One region of the Pseudomonas sp. StFLB209 genome, then DNA from elsewhere that is predicted to be linked to it. Evidence: predicted binding sites of a transcription regulator. Region 1 holds the regulator's gene; the other holds the start of a gene.
What was found. The regulator FliA, encoded in region 1, starts transcription of late flagellar genes. The targets are predictions, from matches to a motif close to CTAAAGTTTNNNNNNNNNNNGCCGNTAA.
Positions count from the first base shown of each region.

Region 2: the regulator FliA is predicted to act here: its motif matches at 2,826-2,853, upstream of PSCI_RS07870 (methyl-accepting chemotaxis protein).

Region 1 covers NZ_AP014637.1:3,926,662-3,934,123, reverse strand. Annotated here, with positions in the region: gene PSCI_RS17635 (chemotaxis protein CheA) at 1-912, opposite strand, end outside; gene PSCI_RS17630 (protein phosphatase CheZ) at 947-1,732, opposite strand; gene PSCI_RS17625 (chemotaxis response regulator CheY) at 1,753-2,127, opposite strand; gene fliA (RNA polymerase sigma factor FliA) at 2,363-3,103, opposite strand; gene fleN (flagellar synthesis regulator FleN) at 3,100-3,936, opposite strand; gene flhF (flagellar biosynthesis protein FlhF) at 4,052-5,386, opposite strand; gene flhA (flagellar biosynthesis protein FlhA) at 5,398-7,462, opposite strand, start outside.
Region 2 covers NZ_AP014637.1:1,688,016-1,695,477, reverse strand. Annotated here, with positions in the region: gene PSCI_RS07880 (putative bifunctional diguanylate cyclase/phosphodiesterase) at 1-1,230, shown strand, start outside; gene PSCI_RS07875 (NorM family multidrug efflux MATE transporter) at 1,234-2,616, opposite strand; gene PSCI_RS07870 (methyl-accepting chemotaxis protein) at 2,958-4,934, shown strand; gene PSCI_RS07865 (ATPase) at 4,968-6,128, opposite strand; gene PSCI_RS29430 (hypothetical protein) at 6,290-6,430, shown strand; partial or broken gene PSCI_RS07855 (ATP-binding protein) at 6,470-7,120, opposite strand; gene PSCI_RS07850 (TnsA endonuclease N-terminal domain-containing protein) at 7,286-7,462, shown strand, end outside.

The sequences.
Region 1 (7,462 bases):
CTTGCCCTTGCCGTGCAACTCGTCGAGCAGGTTTTCAAATTCGTGATCGGTGATTTCATCCGATGCAGGGCTGCTGGCAGGTGCCGCAGGGGCAACGGCCACCGCTTCTACAGCGCCGCTGAACGAGCCTTTGCCGTGCAACTGATCAAGCAGCGACTCGAATTCGTCGTCGGTGATTTCATCCGAGGCAGCGCCAGCGGGCGCTGCGACAGCAGGTGCTGCAGCACTGACAGTGGCGACGCTGGCATCGAACGAACCCTTGCCATGCAACTGATCGAGCAGCGCTTCGAATTCGTGATCGGTGATTTCATCACTCGCTGCAGCCGCAGGCGCGGCTGGCGCAGACGGCGTAGCGGCGACCGGGCTGCCGGCCGGGCCGTGCAGGGAGTCGAGCAGCCGCTCGAACTCATCGTCGGTGATCAGGTCGGAGCCGGCCTCCCCGGCAGCCGGTGCAGCCGCCTCGACCACCGGTTCCGGCGCCGGCTCCGGAGCCGCTGCCACCGCAGCCACTTCGTCAGCTGACTCAGGCTCTGCCAGCCGTGACAGTGCCTGCAGCAGCTCAGGGGTAGCAGGCGTGATGTCACTGCGCTCACGCACCTGGCCGAACATGCTGTTGACGGTATCCAGTGCTTCGAGGACCACGTCCATCAATTCGGCGTTAACGCGACGCTCACCCTTGCGCAGGATGTCGAACACGTTCTCGGCAATGTGGCAGCACTCGACAAGCTCATGCAACTGAAGGAAGCCGGCGCCTCCTTTTACAGTGTGAAAACCGCGAAAAATTGCGTTGAGCAAGTCCGCGTCATCCGGGCGACTTTCAAGCTCGACCAGTTGTTCAGACAATTGCTCGAGAATTTCGCCGGCCTCTACCAGAAAATCCTGGAGGATCTCTTCATCGGCGCCGAAGCTCATTGGGGTGCTCCCTAAAATTAACCGTCAACTGACCTTAGAAGCCAAGGCTGGATAGCAAGTCGTCCACATCATCCTGACCGGAAACGACATCTTCCCGTTTATCGGCATGAATCTGCGGACCTTCACCCTGAGCAAGATGTTTTTTCGGATCTTTTTCTGCTTGCATCGCTTCACGGTCATGCTCGATCCCGGCAAAGCGATCGACATGGCTGGCCATCAGTACCAGCTTGAGCAGGTTGCTCTCAACTTCGGTGACCAGTTGCGTCACGCGCTTGATCACCTGACCGGTAAGGTCCTGATAATCCTGGGCCAGCAGAATGTCGTTGAGATGGCTGGCAACGGCATGGCTCTCTTTCTCGGTACGCGACAGGAAACCGTCCACCCGCTTGGCCAGATCACGAAACTCCTCAGCACCGATTTCGCGGCGCATGAAGCGCCCCCAGTCGGCACTCAGCGCCTTGGCGTCGTCACTGAGGCTGTTCATCAACGGTGTGCTTTGCTCCACCAGATCCATGGTGCGGTTGGCCGCACCCTCGGTCAGCCTTACAACATACGACAAACGCTCGGCGGCATCAGTGATCTGAGACACCTCTTCGGCTTGCGGCATCTGCGGATCGATATGGAAATTGACGATCGCGCTGTGCAGCTCACGCGTCAATTTGCCCACTTCCTGATACAGGCCGCGGTCGCGCGCCTGGTTGAGCTCATGGATCAGTTGCACGGCGTCGCCGAATTTGCCTTTTTCAAGGCTGGCGACCAGCTCGTGCGCGTGTTTTTTCAGGGTCGACTCGAAGTCACCCAATGAATCATTGTTATCCATAGCGCCCTCGCGGCATGCACTCAGCTATTGACGCGCTCGAAGATCTTTTCAATCTTCTCTTGCAATACCTGGGCGGTGAAAGGCTTGACCACATAGCCGTTCACACCGGCCTGGGCCGCTTCAATGATCTGCTCACGCTTGGCTTCAGCAGTCACCATCAGCACCGGAATGTTCTTCAGGCGCTCGTCCTGACGCACTTGGCGCAGCAGGTCGATACCCGACATGCCAGGCATGTTCCAGTCGGTTACCAGAAAATCAAAGGCACCGCTTTGCAGCATCGGCAGCGCGGTAAGACCGTCATCTGCTTCCGATGTATTGGTAAACCCCAGGTCACGCAACAGATTTTTTATGATCCGCCGCATCGTTGAAAAGTCATCAACGATGAGGATTTTCATGTTCTTGTCCAATTCGACCTCCAAGCAGTCTTTAACGAGCCCGCTCCCCGGACCCGCCGTTCACTCAATACAGGTACAGCAACCCCCCGGTGCAACCAGCGCTCGACGCACCAGACACCAGAACACGGCCAAATCGCCTGCAAACAACCCTGTAGAGTTGATTGACAGGCTCCTGCCTTGTCCGGGTAGTCGACACCTCAAGCCCTGCACAGCCGGCCTGAAACCAATGGATCTGTCAGCGCGCCCGCCATTCCCCCAAACGACCTCGCAAGCGGGCTGCGCACTGACTGTGTAACTGGCTGACCCGAGATTCGCTGACCCCAAGGACCTCACCGATCTCTTTGAGGTTCAACTCCTCGTCATAGTACAACGCCAGCACCAAACGCTCACGCTCCGGAAGATTGGCAATGGCATCGGCCAATGCTTTCTGGAAGCGCTCGTCCTCAAGATCGCGCGACGGCTCCAGCGAACCGCTGGCGCCATCTTCGTGCAGCCCATCATGCTCGCCGTCCTGCAGCAGGTCGTCAAAGCTGAACAGCCGACTGCCCAAAGTGTCGTTCAAGATAGCGTAATAATCATCAAGACTTAACTGGAGTTCGGCAGCAACTTCATGATCTTTAGCGTCGCGCCCTGTTCTTGCTTCAATAGCGCGAATCGCATCACTGACCATCCGGGTATTTCGATGCACTGAACGCGGCGCCCAGTCACCTTTACGCACCTCGTCAAGCATCGCGCCACGGATCCGAATGCCGGCGTAGGTTTCGAAACTGGCACCCTTGGTGGAGTCGTATTTGGTCGATACTTCAAGCAGGCCGATCATGCCCGCCTGGATCAGGTCTTCGACCTGGACGCTGGCAGGCAGACGGGCCAGCAGGTGGTAGGCAATACGCTTGACCAGTGGCGCATAGCGCTCAATCAACTCGTATTGCGAATTCCTTGATGCCTTGCTGTACATCTGATAACCGCTGGCTGTCATTGAACCGGTCCCGCTGCACTGGTCTGGTGAACAAGTCGCTCGACAAAGAACTCAAGGTGCCCACGCGGATTGGCCGGCAACGGCCAGGTATCGACCTTCTGGGCAATGGCTCGGAATGCCAGCGCGCATTTGGAGCGTGGAAAGGCTTCGTAGACCGCACGTTGCTTTTGCACCGCCTTGCGCACACATTCGTCATAGGGCACTGCGCCGACATACTGCAAGGCCACGTCCAGAAAACGATCGGTCACCTTGGTCAGTTTGGCAAACAGGTTACGACCCTCTTGCGGCGTCTGCGCCATGTTGGCCAGGACCCTGAAGCGGTTCATGCCGTAGTCGCGATTGAGCAGTTTGATCAGCGCGTAAGCGTCGGTGATCGAGGTCGGTTCATCGCAGACCACCAGCAAGACCTCTTGGGCGGCACGCACGAAACTGACCACCGATTCACCGATACCGGCTGCGGTGTCGATCACCAGCACATCAAGATTGTCGCCAAGCTCGCTGAACGCCTGGATCAGGCCGGCATGCTGCGCGGGCGCCAGGTGCACCATGCTCTGGGTACCGGAGGCCGCTGGCACGATACGCACTCCGCCAGGCCCCTGGAGCAGGACGTCACGCAGCTCACAGCGGCCCTCGATGACATCGGCCAGGGTGCGTTTGGGCGTAAGGCCCAGCAAAACATCAACGTTGGCCAGACCAAGATCAGCATCAAGCAGCATGACGCGACGGCCGAGCTCGGCCAGCGCCAGCGACAGATTCACTGAAACGTTGGTCTTGCCAACGCCACCTTTGCCGCCGGTCACGGCGATAACCTGTACGGGATGCATGCTGCCCATGTTATTTCTTTACCTTGTCATGCGTAGACTGGAGCCACATTACGGGCTGCACGTTCCGTGACGAACAATGCCTGGCAGACCACCGATGCAGTAATTTTTTAGTCGTGTTCATCAATCACCCCACTCGCTTGCCGGGGTTGTGATAAAGGTCGGCGAACATGTCCGCCATAGCCTCTTCGCTGGGTTCATCCTGCATTTGCACACTGACGGCCCGACTCACCAGTTGATGGCGGCGTGGCAGATGCAAATCATCAGGAATACGCGGCCCATCGGTCAGATAGGCCACGGGGAGTTCATGCCCGATCGCAAGGCTCAGCACTTCACCCAGGCTGGCAGTTTCATCCAGTTTGGTCAGGATGCAGCCGGCCAGCCCGCAGCGTTTGTAGCTGTGGTAAGCGGCGGTCAACACCTGCTTCTGGCTGGTAGTGGCCAGGACCAGATAGTTGCGCGAGCGAATCCCGCGCCCGGCCAGGCTTTCAAGCTGCAGGCGCAGCGCCGGATCGCTGGCTTGCAGGCCGGCGGTATCGATCAGCACCACACGCTTGCGGATCAGCGGTTCGAGCGCCTGGGCCAGGGACTGTCCCGGATCGACGTGGGTCACCGGCACATTGAGAATACGCCCAAGGGTCTTGAGCTGCTCCTGGGCACCGATCCGGAAGCTGTCCATGCTCACCAGCGCGATATTCTGCGCGCCGTACTTGAGCACGTAACGCGCCGCCAGCTTGGCCAGCGTAGTGGTCTTGCCCATCCCTGCCGGACCGACCATCGCGATCACCCCGCCCTCTTCCAGCGGCTCGTTGTCAGGCACATTGATCATCCGCGCCAGATGCGCCAGCAACATGCGCCAGGCATGACGGGGATCGTCGATATCGGGAACCATATCCAGCAGATCCCGCGACAGCGGGCCGGACAGGCCAACGCGCTGCAGACGCCGCCACAGGTTGGCCTGCTGCGGACGACTGCCCTGCAATTGCGTCCAGGCCAGCGAACCCAACTGGACTTCCAGCAGCTCGCGCAAGCCGTTGAGCTCCGAGCGCATCGAGTCAAACGCACGCTGGTTCAGCGTCGGCTCGGCAACGCCGGGTGCAGCGACGGCAACAGCAGGACGCGGCGGTTCTTCAAGGGTCGGCTCGATGTGCCGGTCGGCAGCGCTCAGCGGCAAGCCAGAAAACAACTGACGGTTGCTCGATACGTCATCGCCTTCGTTGCGACTTTCGAGTTCAGCTTGCGCCGAGACGATCCGCGACTGAGTCTTGCGCAGCTCGTCTTCAAGCTCCATGTTCGGCACCCGCGGCGCCAGCGCAGACAGCTTGTAATCAAGAGCAGCAGTCAGCTCAACGCCACCGGCAATGCGCCGATTTCCGATGATGGCCGCCTCGGCGCCCAGCTCATCGCGAACCAGTTTCATGGCTTGACGCATATCGGCGGCGAAAAAACGCTTAACTTGCATGACTCACTACCTCAGCCGTTAGGCCCGACAGTCGCTACGATGGTGACTTGCTTGTTGTCAGGAATTTCCTGGTACGCCAGAACATGCATGTTCGGTACAGCCAATCGTCCAAATCGTGACAGCATGGCCCGAATCGGACCTGCCACCAGCAAAATCACCGGCGAGCCTTGCATCTCTTGACGCTGCGCCGCCTCAATCAACGAGCGTTGCAGCTTCTCGGCCATGCTTGGCTCCAGAAGAACGCCTTCTTCCTGACCCTGACCCGCCTTCTGCATACTATTTAGCAAAATCTGTTCCAATCTAGGCTCAAGGGTGATGACAGGCAGCTCTGTCTCAGTCCCTACAATGCTTTGCACGATCGCCCGGCTCAACCCGACCCGCACCACAGCCACCAACGCGGCGGTATCTTGACTCCTGGCCGCATTGTTCGCGATGGCCTCGGCAATCGTGCGGATATCACGCACCGGCACATGCTCGGCCAGCAGCGCCTGCAGCACATTGAGCAGCGCCGACAACGACAGCACCCCAGGCACCAGCTCTTCAGCCAGCTTGGGCGAACTCTTGGCCAGCAACTGCATCAGTTGCTGCACTTCCTCGTGGCCGATCAATTCATGGGAGTGCTTGTAGAGAATCTGGTTCAGGTGCGTCGCCACAACGGTGCTGGCATCCACCACTGTGTAACCCAACGACTGGGCCTGGCTGCGCTGACTGATTTCGATCCACACCGCTTCCAGACCAAACGCCGGATCGCGCGCATTGATACCGTTGAGGGTACCGAACACCTGACCCGGGTTGATCGCCAGTTCACGGTCCGGATAAATCTCCGCCTCGGCCAGAATCACCCCCATCAGCGTCAAACGATAGGCGCTGGGCGCCAGATCGAGGTTGTCGCGAATGTGCACCGTGGGCATCAGAAAGCCCAGGTCTTGTGAAAGCTTCTTGCGCACACCCTTGATCCGCGCCAGCAACTGACCACCCTGATTGCGATCCACCAGCGGAATCAGCCGGTAACCGACCTCCAGGCCGATGATGTCGACCGGCGTTACGTCGTCCCAGCCCAACTCCTTGGAGTCCTGGGCACGCACTGGCGAAGGCAGCAGGTCCTGCTGACGCTGCACCTCGGCCAGCGCCACAGCCTTGGCATTCTGGTCACGGCGCCACAGCCAGTAGGCAGCACCCGAGGCGATTGCCCCCAGACCAATGAAGGCAAAGTGCGGCATGCCAGGCACCAGGCCCATGACGATCATGATCGCCCCCGACACCGCCAGCGCCTTATAAGACGAGAACATCTGGCGGTTGATCTGCTTGCCCATTTCTTCCGAACCGGAAGCACGGGTCACCATGATCGCCGCTGCGGTCGACAGCAGCAGAGATGGCAATTGCGCCACCAGACCGTCACCGATCGCCAGCAAGGTATAAACACGCCCGGCGTCGCCAAAGCTCATGCTGTGTTGCAACATGCCCACCAGCATGCCGCCGATCAGGTTGATGAACAGAATCAGCAGACCGGCAATAGCGTCACCGCGCACAAACTTGCTGGCACCGTCCATCGAGCCATAGAACTCGGCCTCGGCGGCCACTTCAGAACGACGCGCCTTGGCCTGGTTCTGGTCAATCAATCCAGCATTGAGGTCGGCATCGATCGCCATCTGCTTACCCGGCATGGCGTCAAGAGTAAAGCGCGCACTGACCTCGGAAATCCGCCCGGCACCCTTGGTGATTACCACGAAGTTGATGATCATCAGGATGGTGAAGACCACGATACCGACAACGTAGTTACCACCGATCACCACCTCACCAAAGGCCTGGATGACCTTACCGGCAGCGTCGTGACCATCCTGGCCGTGCAACAGCACCACCCGGGTCGAGGCGACGTTCAACGCCAGACGCAACAGGGTGGCGACCAGCAGGATGGTCGGGAATACCGAGAAGTCCAGCGGCCGCATGGCGTACACACAGACCAGCAGAACCACGATCGACAAGGCAATGTTGAAGGTGAAAAACACGTCGAGCAGGAACGGCGGGATTGGCAACATCATCATTGCCAGCAGCGACAGCAATAATATCGGCACGCCC
Region 2 (7,462 bases), 2.2 Mb from region 1:
GCTGAACCGGGCAGCGCCGGGCTGGCGCTCGGGCATCTGGACCTCGACAATTTCCGCCGTGCCAACGATGCGCTGGGCCATCAGGCCGGCGACCGGCTGATTCTGCAAGTGGTGACACGGCTCAAGCGGCAACTGGACGTCAACGACCAGGTCGCCCGCCTGGGCAGCGACGAGTTCGCCTTGCTGATCGACACCCGCGACGCACCGCAACGCGCCGCGCAAGTGGCCGAGCGGATTATCGAGGCGTTGTCCGAACCCTACTGGGTCGATGGCGAAAGCCTGCTGATCGGCTGCAGCCTGGGGGTTGCTCACGCCCGCAGCGGTTTCGGTGCCGACCCTTTGATGTGGCACGCGCATATCGCCATGCGCCAGGCCAAGAGTCGGCAGGGCTGTACCTGGCATCAGTTTGACGAACACATCAACCGCAATGCCCGCAGCCTGGCCGACCTCGAAGCCGAACTGCGCCGTGCGTTGCGCCGCGACGAGCTGGAGCTGCACTACCAGCCGCGGCTGTGCATGACCAGCGGGCGGATTGTCGGCCTCGAAGCGCTGGTGCGCTGGCGCCATCACGAGCGCGGGTTGTTGCCGCCCAGTGAGTTCGTGCCGCTGGCCGAGCAGAGCGGCCTGATCGTGCCGTTGGGGTACTGGGTGATCTTCCGGGCCCTGCGTGACATGCGCGTCCTGCGCGAGCAGGGCATCGAGCCGTTGCACATGGCGGTCAATCTGTCGTTTCGCCAGTTCCAGGACAGCCAGTTGCTCGACACCCTCAGCCGCCTGATTGCCGAGCAAGGCATCGATGCCCGCTGGCTGGAGTTCGAACTGACCGAAACCGCAGTGATGCGCCGCAGTGATCTGGTCAGCAAGACCATGGATGCCTTGCGCGTGTTGGGTGTGCGTTTTTCGCTGGACGACTTCGGCACCGGCTTCTCATCTTTTGTGCACCTCAACAGCCTGCCGATTACCCTGCTCAAAATCGACCGCAGCTTCGTCGGTGAAATGGAACAGCGCGAAGAGAATCGCAAGCTGGTCCACGCGATGATTAACCTGGCGCATAACCTGGGGCTTGAAGTGGTCGCCGAGGGCATCGAAACCCCGGCGCAACTGGCCCTGCTGCGCGAGTTCGGCTGCGATCAGGCCCAAGGGTTTCTGATTCAGCGGCCGCTGCCGATCCTGCAACTGACCGATTATCTACTGGCCGACCAAGGCCGGACGGTGCTCGGCGGGGTTTGATGTTCAGGCGGCCTTTGCCGGTTGCCTGTCAGCCCTGCGCAGCATCTTGGCCATACGCCGCTCGAACGCCCAGGTCAGGGTCGCCGCCGCGCACAACAGACCCAGCGCCAGCCCCCACCACACACCTTCGGCGCCGGCCGGGCTCTGGAAGCCCAACAGCCAGGCCGCCGGCGCGGCAATCAGCCAATAACAGCCCAGGCCAATCAGGAAGGTGGTCTTGGCGTCCTTGAGACCGCGAATCGCGCCCATGGCAATGGTCTGGGTGCCATCGAACAGTTCGAACCAGGCAGCAATCGCCAGCAATTTCACCGCCAGGACCACGATGTCATTGAAAGCCGGATCGTTGATGTCCAGAAACAGTCCGACGATGGTGCGGGGGGCCAGCCAGAACAGCAGGGCAAACAGCAGCATCAATGCGCCGCCGAACCCGATGCCCACCCGGCCAGCCGTGCGCGCCATGAGCAAATCGCCGGCGCCGTAGTGCTTGCCGATGCGCATGGTCACCGCATAGGAAATCCCTACCGGAATCATGAAGGCCATGGAAATGGTCTGCAGGGCGATCTGATGGGCGGCCATCTGGGTGGTGCCCAGCGCGCCCATACAAAAGGCGGCGAAGGTGAACAGCCCGACCTCCACCGCATAAGTGCCGCCAATCGGCAGGCCCAGGCGCCATAGCTCGCTCAGATGGCTGCGCGACAATGTGCCGAGGCCGGCCCGGATCGGGTAGGCGTCATAGGCCGGATGCCGACGGATGTGCAGCGCCAGGGCAATGGCCATGGCGTTGGTGACCACCGCAGTGACCAGCCCGATACCCCACAGGCCAAGATGCGGCAAGCCGAACCAGCCTTCGATCAGCGCGTAGTTGAGAACAAAGTTGGCCGCAGCGCCCACCAGGCTGATGACCATCACCGGCCCGGCCCGGCCCAGCGCGCTGGTAAAACCGCGCAGGGCCATGAAACTGAGCAGGCCCGGCAGCGCCAGCGGCAAGGTGCTGAGGAACTGCATGGCCATGTGCACGTTGTTCGGGGTCTGGCCGAAATGCAGCAGCAGCGGTTCGAGGTTCCACAGCACCACGGCCGCCACTACCGCCATGCCCCAGGCCAGCCACAGCCCGGCCTGGGTCAGCCGGGTGGCGCCCTCGGTGTCGCCGGCGCCCTGGCGGATCGCGACCAGCGTGCCGACCGCCGCCATCACCCCGATGCAGAAAAAGGTCACGAAGTTATAGGTCGCCGCGCCCAGACCGCCGCCGGCCAGCGCGTCGGGGCCGAGTTTGCCCATCATCACCGTGTCGGTGAAGACCATCAGCATGTGCGCCAATTGCGAGGCGATCAGCGGCCCTGCCAGGCGCAGGATGGTCCAGAGTTCCTTGAGGGCAGCCGGCTGCATATTTTTTCAGGCTCGATTCGATAAAAGGATAAAAGCTGCCTATTCTGGGCAGTATGGCGTTTGGACACCAACTAATAAGTTCGTTCCTCGGCCTACTTGAACCTCCAGGTGACCAGTGAGGCTGAAGGGACTGTTCAACTAGCCGTGCAACTAAATCTTTAAGAGTTACAGACAGATACGCAATCGTTTGCGATTCTCCGCGCGGCCCGCTCAAGTATGTGCCCGCGAGGCCGAATCCTTTGCATGGAGCTGTCGATCTCAAGGAAATATTCCCTTCAACATAATATTGCTGGACGGCGCTGCCCCGGATGGGTAGTCGGACGCTTCAGTATGGAGTTGCCATGTCCAAGCCTCGTGCCCGGATTGCCTCTCAGTTAGGTATTGCCCTGACCATCATCCTCGCGGTGGTGATCAGTTGCAGCACCCTATTTGCCCTGCGCTCGCTCGATGCTGCCAACCTGGTCATCCGCGAAGAACACCTGGCCAGCGAATCACGCTTGCTGTCAGACCAGCTCAACACCTTTCATACCACGCTTCGTGACAGTACCCAGCGTCTGGCGGGCCTGTTCGAAAAGCGCTTTTCCTCGGGTCTGACCTTGCAGACCGGCACCACCTACACAGTGGCCGGCACGCAAACCCCGGGTCTGTTTCTCGATGGTCAGCCACTGAACAACGAGTTCAGTGAAGTCGATGACTTCCGCCGCCTCACGGCGGGTGTGGCGACGGTGTTCGTGCGCAGCGGCGATGATTTCGCGCGGATCAGCACCTCGCTGATGAAACAGGACGGTTCCCGCGCCATCGGCACCTTGCTCGACCGCCAGGGTCAGGCCTATGCGCGGTTGATGGCCGGTCAGGAATATGTGGGCAAGGCCGTGTTGTTCGGCCGTTACTACATGACCCAGTACAGCCCGGTGCGCGACAGCAGTGGCAAGATCATCGCCGCGCTGTTCGTCGGCTTTGACTACACCGATGCGCAGAACGCCCAGTTCGAAGACCTGAAGAACTTCCGTATCGGCAAGACCGGCTCGCTGGCGCTGCTCGACGATCAAGGCAAATGGCTGGTGCCGCCGGCCGGCGTCAAGGCGGCGGAACAGGCCGGCAAGGCGGTGGCCGAAGCCGTCAAGCAGCCTGGCAAAGGGCAGTACTGGCAAGACACCGACGAGACCTTCTACAGCGTTGGCGCCCCTTTCAGTGGTGGGCCCTGGACGGTGGTGGCGAGCATGCCGAAGGACGAGATCGCCTCGGTAACCTGGAGCGTCGGCACCCAACTGGCGATCGGCAGCCTGCTGGCCATGCTGATTGCGGTAGGCGGTGCAATCTGGCTGCTGCGCAGCAAACTGCGTCCGCTGTCGGAACTGGTACGCCAGGCCGAAGCGCTGGGGTCGGGCAACCTAAAGGTGCGTCTGGCGGTGACCAGCCACGATGAAATCGGCCTGCTGGCCGGCAGCTTCAATACCATGGGTGAAGCCCTGTCGAACATGGTCGAGCATATTCGTACCGCGTCGCGGCAGGTCAGCGACCGTGCCCATGCCCTTTCTGGGCTGTCCAGCGGCGCCTACGCCGGCATGGAGCAGCAGTCCGGGGAAATCACCAGCATGGCCGGTGCGGTGGAAGAGTTCAGCGCCACCTCGCTGAACATCGCCGACAACATGAAAGACACCGAGCGCATGGCCCAGGAAAACGCTCGCCAGACCCGCATTGGTCGCAGCTCAATGGACGAAGCCTCGGCTTCGCTGCAACAGATCGCGGCATCCTTGAACAGCACCGCCAAGGTGGTCGATACCCTGGGGCAGCGGTCTCAGGAAATCGGCAGCATCGTCGGGGTGATCACCTCGATCGCCGAGCAGACCAACCTGCTGGCACTGAACGCGGCCATCGAAGCAGCACGTGCCGGTGAGCAGGGGCGCGGTTTCGCCGTGGTTGCCGATGAAGTGCGCAGCCTGGCTTCGCGCACCCGTCAGGCCACCGACGAAATCTCGACCATGATCGCCAGCATCCAGCAGGAAACCGGCATGGCCATCAACACCATGCAGCAAGGCAACTCGCTGATGCAGGACGGCCTGGCACGCAACGCCAAGGTCGCCGAAGCCCTGGCTCAGATCGACGAGCAAAGCCGCTCGGCCGGCCAGCAGTTCGCCGCCATTACCACCGCTACGCAGGAGCAAAGCAGCACCGCCACGGCGCTGAGCGGCAACCTGCAAAGCATTGCCATGACCAACGGCGAACAGCGCGAAGTGGTTGCCAACCTGGCCGTGACCGCCAAGGAACTCAACGACCTGGCGGCTGAATTGCTGGGCGAGGTGGATCGCTTCAGGTAAGTCGATGGTTTGAGTCAATGGCGCTGGCGGGTCTCAGTAGAGGCCCTCCAGCAGGCCGTCCCCGCGCAGCAGATCGACAATCACGTTTTCGTCGACCGCATACACGCCTCTGGATGCTTTCCAGACCAGCTTCTTCTCTTGCAGGGCAATAAGCGCCTGCTGGACACCGGGTACTTCGACCCTTATCTCGGCTGGATCAATGCCTGCTCGCTGCATCGCCTTGGCATACAGCTCCATGGTTGGTGCTTCAAAGGGCGCATAGTCTTCGCCCTTGGCGCTCATCACACGAATCACTGCAGACTGGATAGGCGTGAGGCTGTGGATGACTTTCTTGAGGTTGGCATTGAGCTCCTCTGCCTGAGCGCGTACCAGCTCTGCAAAGCGCTCCGGGACGTTTTCCGGGGCCAGCATCAGATCGAAGCGAATTTCATCGGCAGCGGCGCCGAGCAATTCCGGGCGATAGCCACTTTCCTGAAACAGCACAAAAACATTGGCGGGATCGAGTGGCTGGGGCAGATCCACATGAGTGCAAAACCACTCAACGAAGTCCCTATCCAGTGTCGGGAACGGCACCATCGCGGCGCCAAAGAACGCCTGGTCCTTGCTATTGCGCAACATGGCCAGCTTGTCACGGTTCGACCCGGTGCAAACCACCCGCAGGCCATGGTGTTTCGAGCTGTTGAGCTCATCCCTGGCGGCTTTGAGCGCAAAAAGGGCAGCTACGCCTTCGTCGGTGGTGATCGCGTGCTGGGCCTCATCGATCATCAGCACAATCATCTGCCTGGATTCATCCGAGAGCGCGGTGAGTGCCGTGGTCAGGTCAATGTCTTTGCCCATGCCTATCTTGTCCAGGCTGAAACTCAATCCGCCCACGGTGACTTTATCCATGCCGCTGGCCTTCGCCAGGCGGGTGACGTAGCCCTGGTTACGGCCAATGGTTTCACGTACGGCATCGACGATGACGACCCCAGGGTCCTTGGTCAGGTCTTTCCACAGGTCGGCGTACAGCACGATGGCGCCGGCTGCCTCAAGCGCGGGACGCAGGTCTTCTCGCGCGAAGGTCGACTTGCCCGTACGCCTGGGGGCCGCAAGAAATACCCCTGAGCTTGCCGCACTGCCAACAGCAACCTGCATGATCAATTTGGCAAGTCGCTGCGCCAGGGCCGGGCGGTGGTAGAGGATTTCAGTAGACATCACCAACCTCTCAATGTTGCTCTATAGGGAATTATAGAGCGATTATAGAGCAATTATAGAAAGGCGTGCGCAGGCCTGTTTATCGCTATTTATAGAGAACTATAGAGTGATTATAGATAGGTGACGCAGGGCCTGAACTGGCATTTTGTGGTGTTGATTTCATGCTGGTCTTGTTCACCGTCGGGGTTTCAGATCGGGTTTTCCAGGCACTGCAGGAAGACCCGGTGTTCGAGACCGAAGAGCTGGAAGCCAACAGCGACAGAAGGGTACGTCTGGCACGCAGTCGGGCAGAGGATTTTTGATTGTCCGAGTGGTGCAAGACTGCTGGCCTGACGACCGGGCTACTTGCTCGCCGGCCGATACTGCAACGCCTCGGCCAGATGGCCGCGTTCAATCGCGTCTTTGTGCTCCAGGTCGGCCAGGGTGCGCGCCACCTTCAACAGACGGTGCGCCGCACGCAGCGACAAGGTCAGGCGTTCGCAGGCTGTTTCAAGCCATTTTTCATCGGCTGTGGATAACGTGCAGTGGCTGCGCAGGCCGGGCAGGTCGAGAAAGGCGTTGGCGCAGCCCTGACGCTGCAACTGGCGGTCCCGCGCTGCGGCCACCTTGGCCGCGGCGCTGGCGGTGGTTTCGCCGCTTGCCGGCAAGGCGGTGAGGCTGGTGGCTTCGCGGGCCACGGTCAGGTGCAGGTCGATACGGTCCAGCAACGGGCCAGACAGCTTGTTGCGATAACGCTGGATCTGATCGGTGGAGCAGCGGCAGCGGCCACTGGGCTCGCCAAGGTATCCACAGGGGCAGGGGTTCATTGCCGCCACCAGTTGAAAACGCGCCGGGAAGCGCACCCGGTCGCGGGCGCGGGACACCACGATATGGCCTGACTCCAGCGGCTCGCGCAGTACCTCCAGCACCCGGCGGTCGAACTCCGGCAGCTCGTCAAGAAACAAGATTCCGTGGTGTGCCAAGGTTATCTCGCCAGGTTGTGGGCGGCTGCCTGTAATATCTAGTAGAAAATGCTAAAAACCCAGTTCAATACATTGGAATTTGAAAAAATGACAGATTCCTTCAGTGCGCCAGTCCGAAAAATCAGCGGTACGTCTCGGGGCGTCACCGGGACTGTCCCCAAAATGGGGCAGTATGAGTCGACCTTGGAAAGGGACATGATGGAGCTCATCCGGTTTGATCGCCGGGTGAAACAGTTCAGTCCGCAGCCGTTGACCATCCGCTATCTCGATGAAGAGGGGAACGCTCGCTCGTACACGCCTGATGGGTTGATCCAGTTCAAGCATGTCGTGCCGCATGACCCCTCAATCCTCTATGAGGTCAAGTTCAGAGAG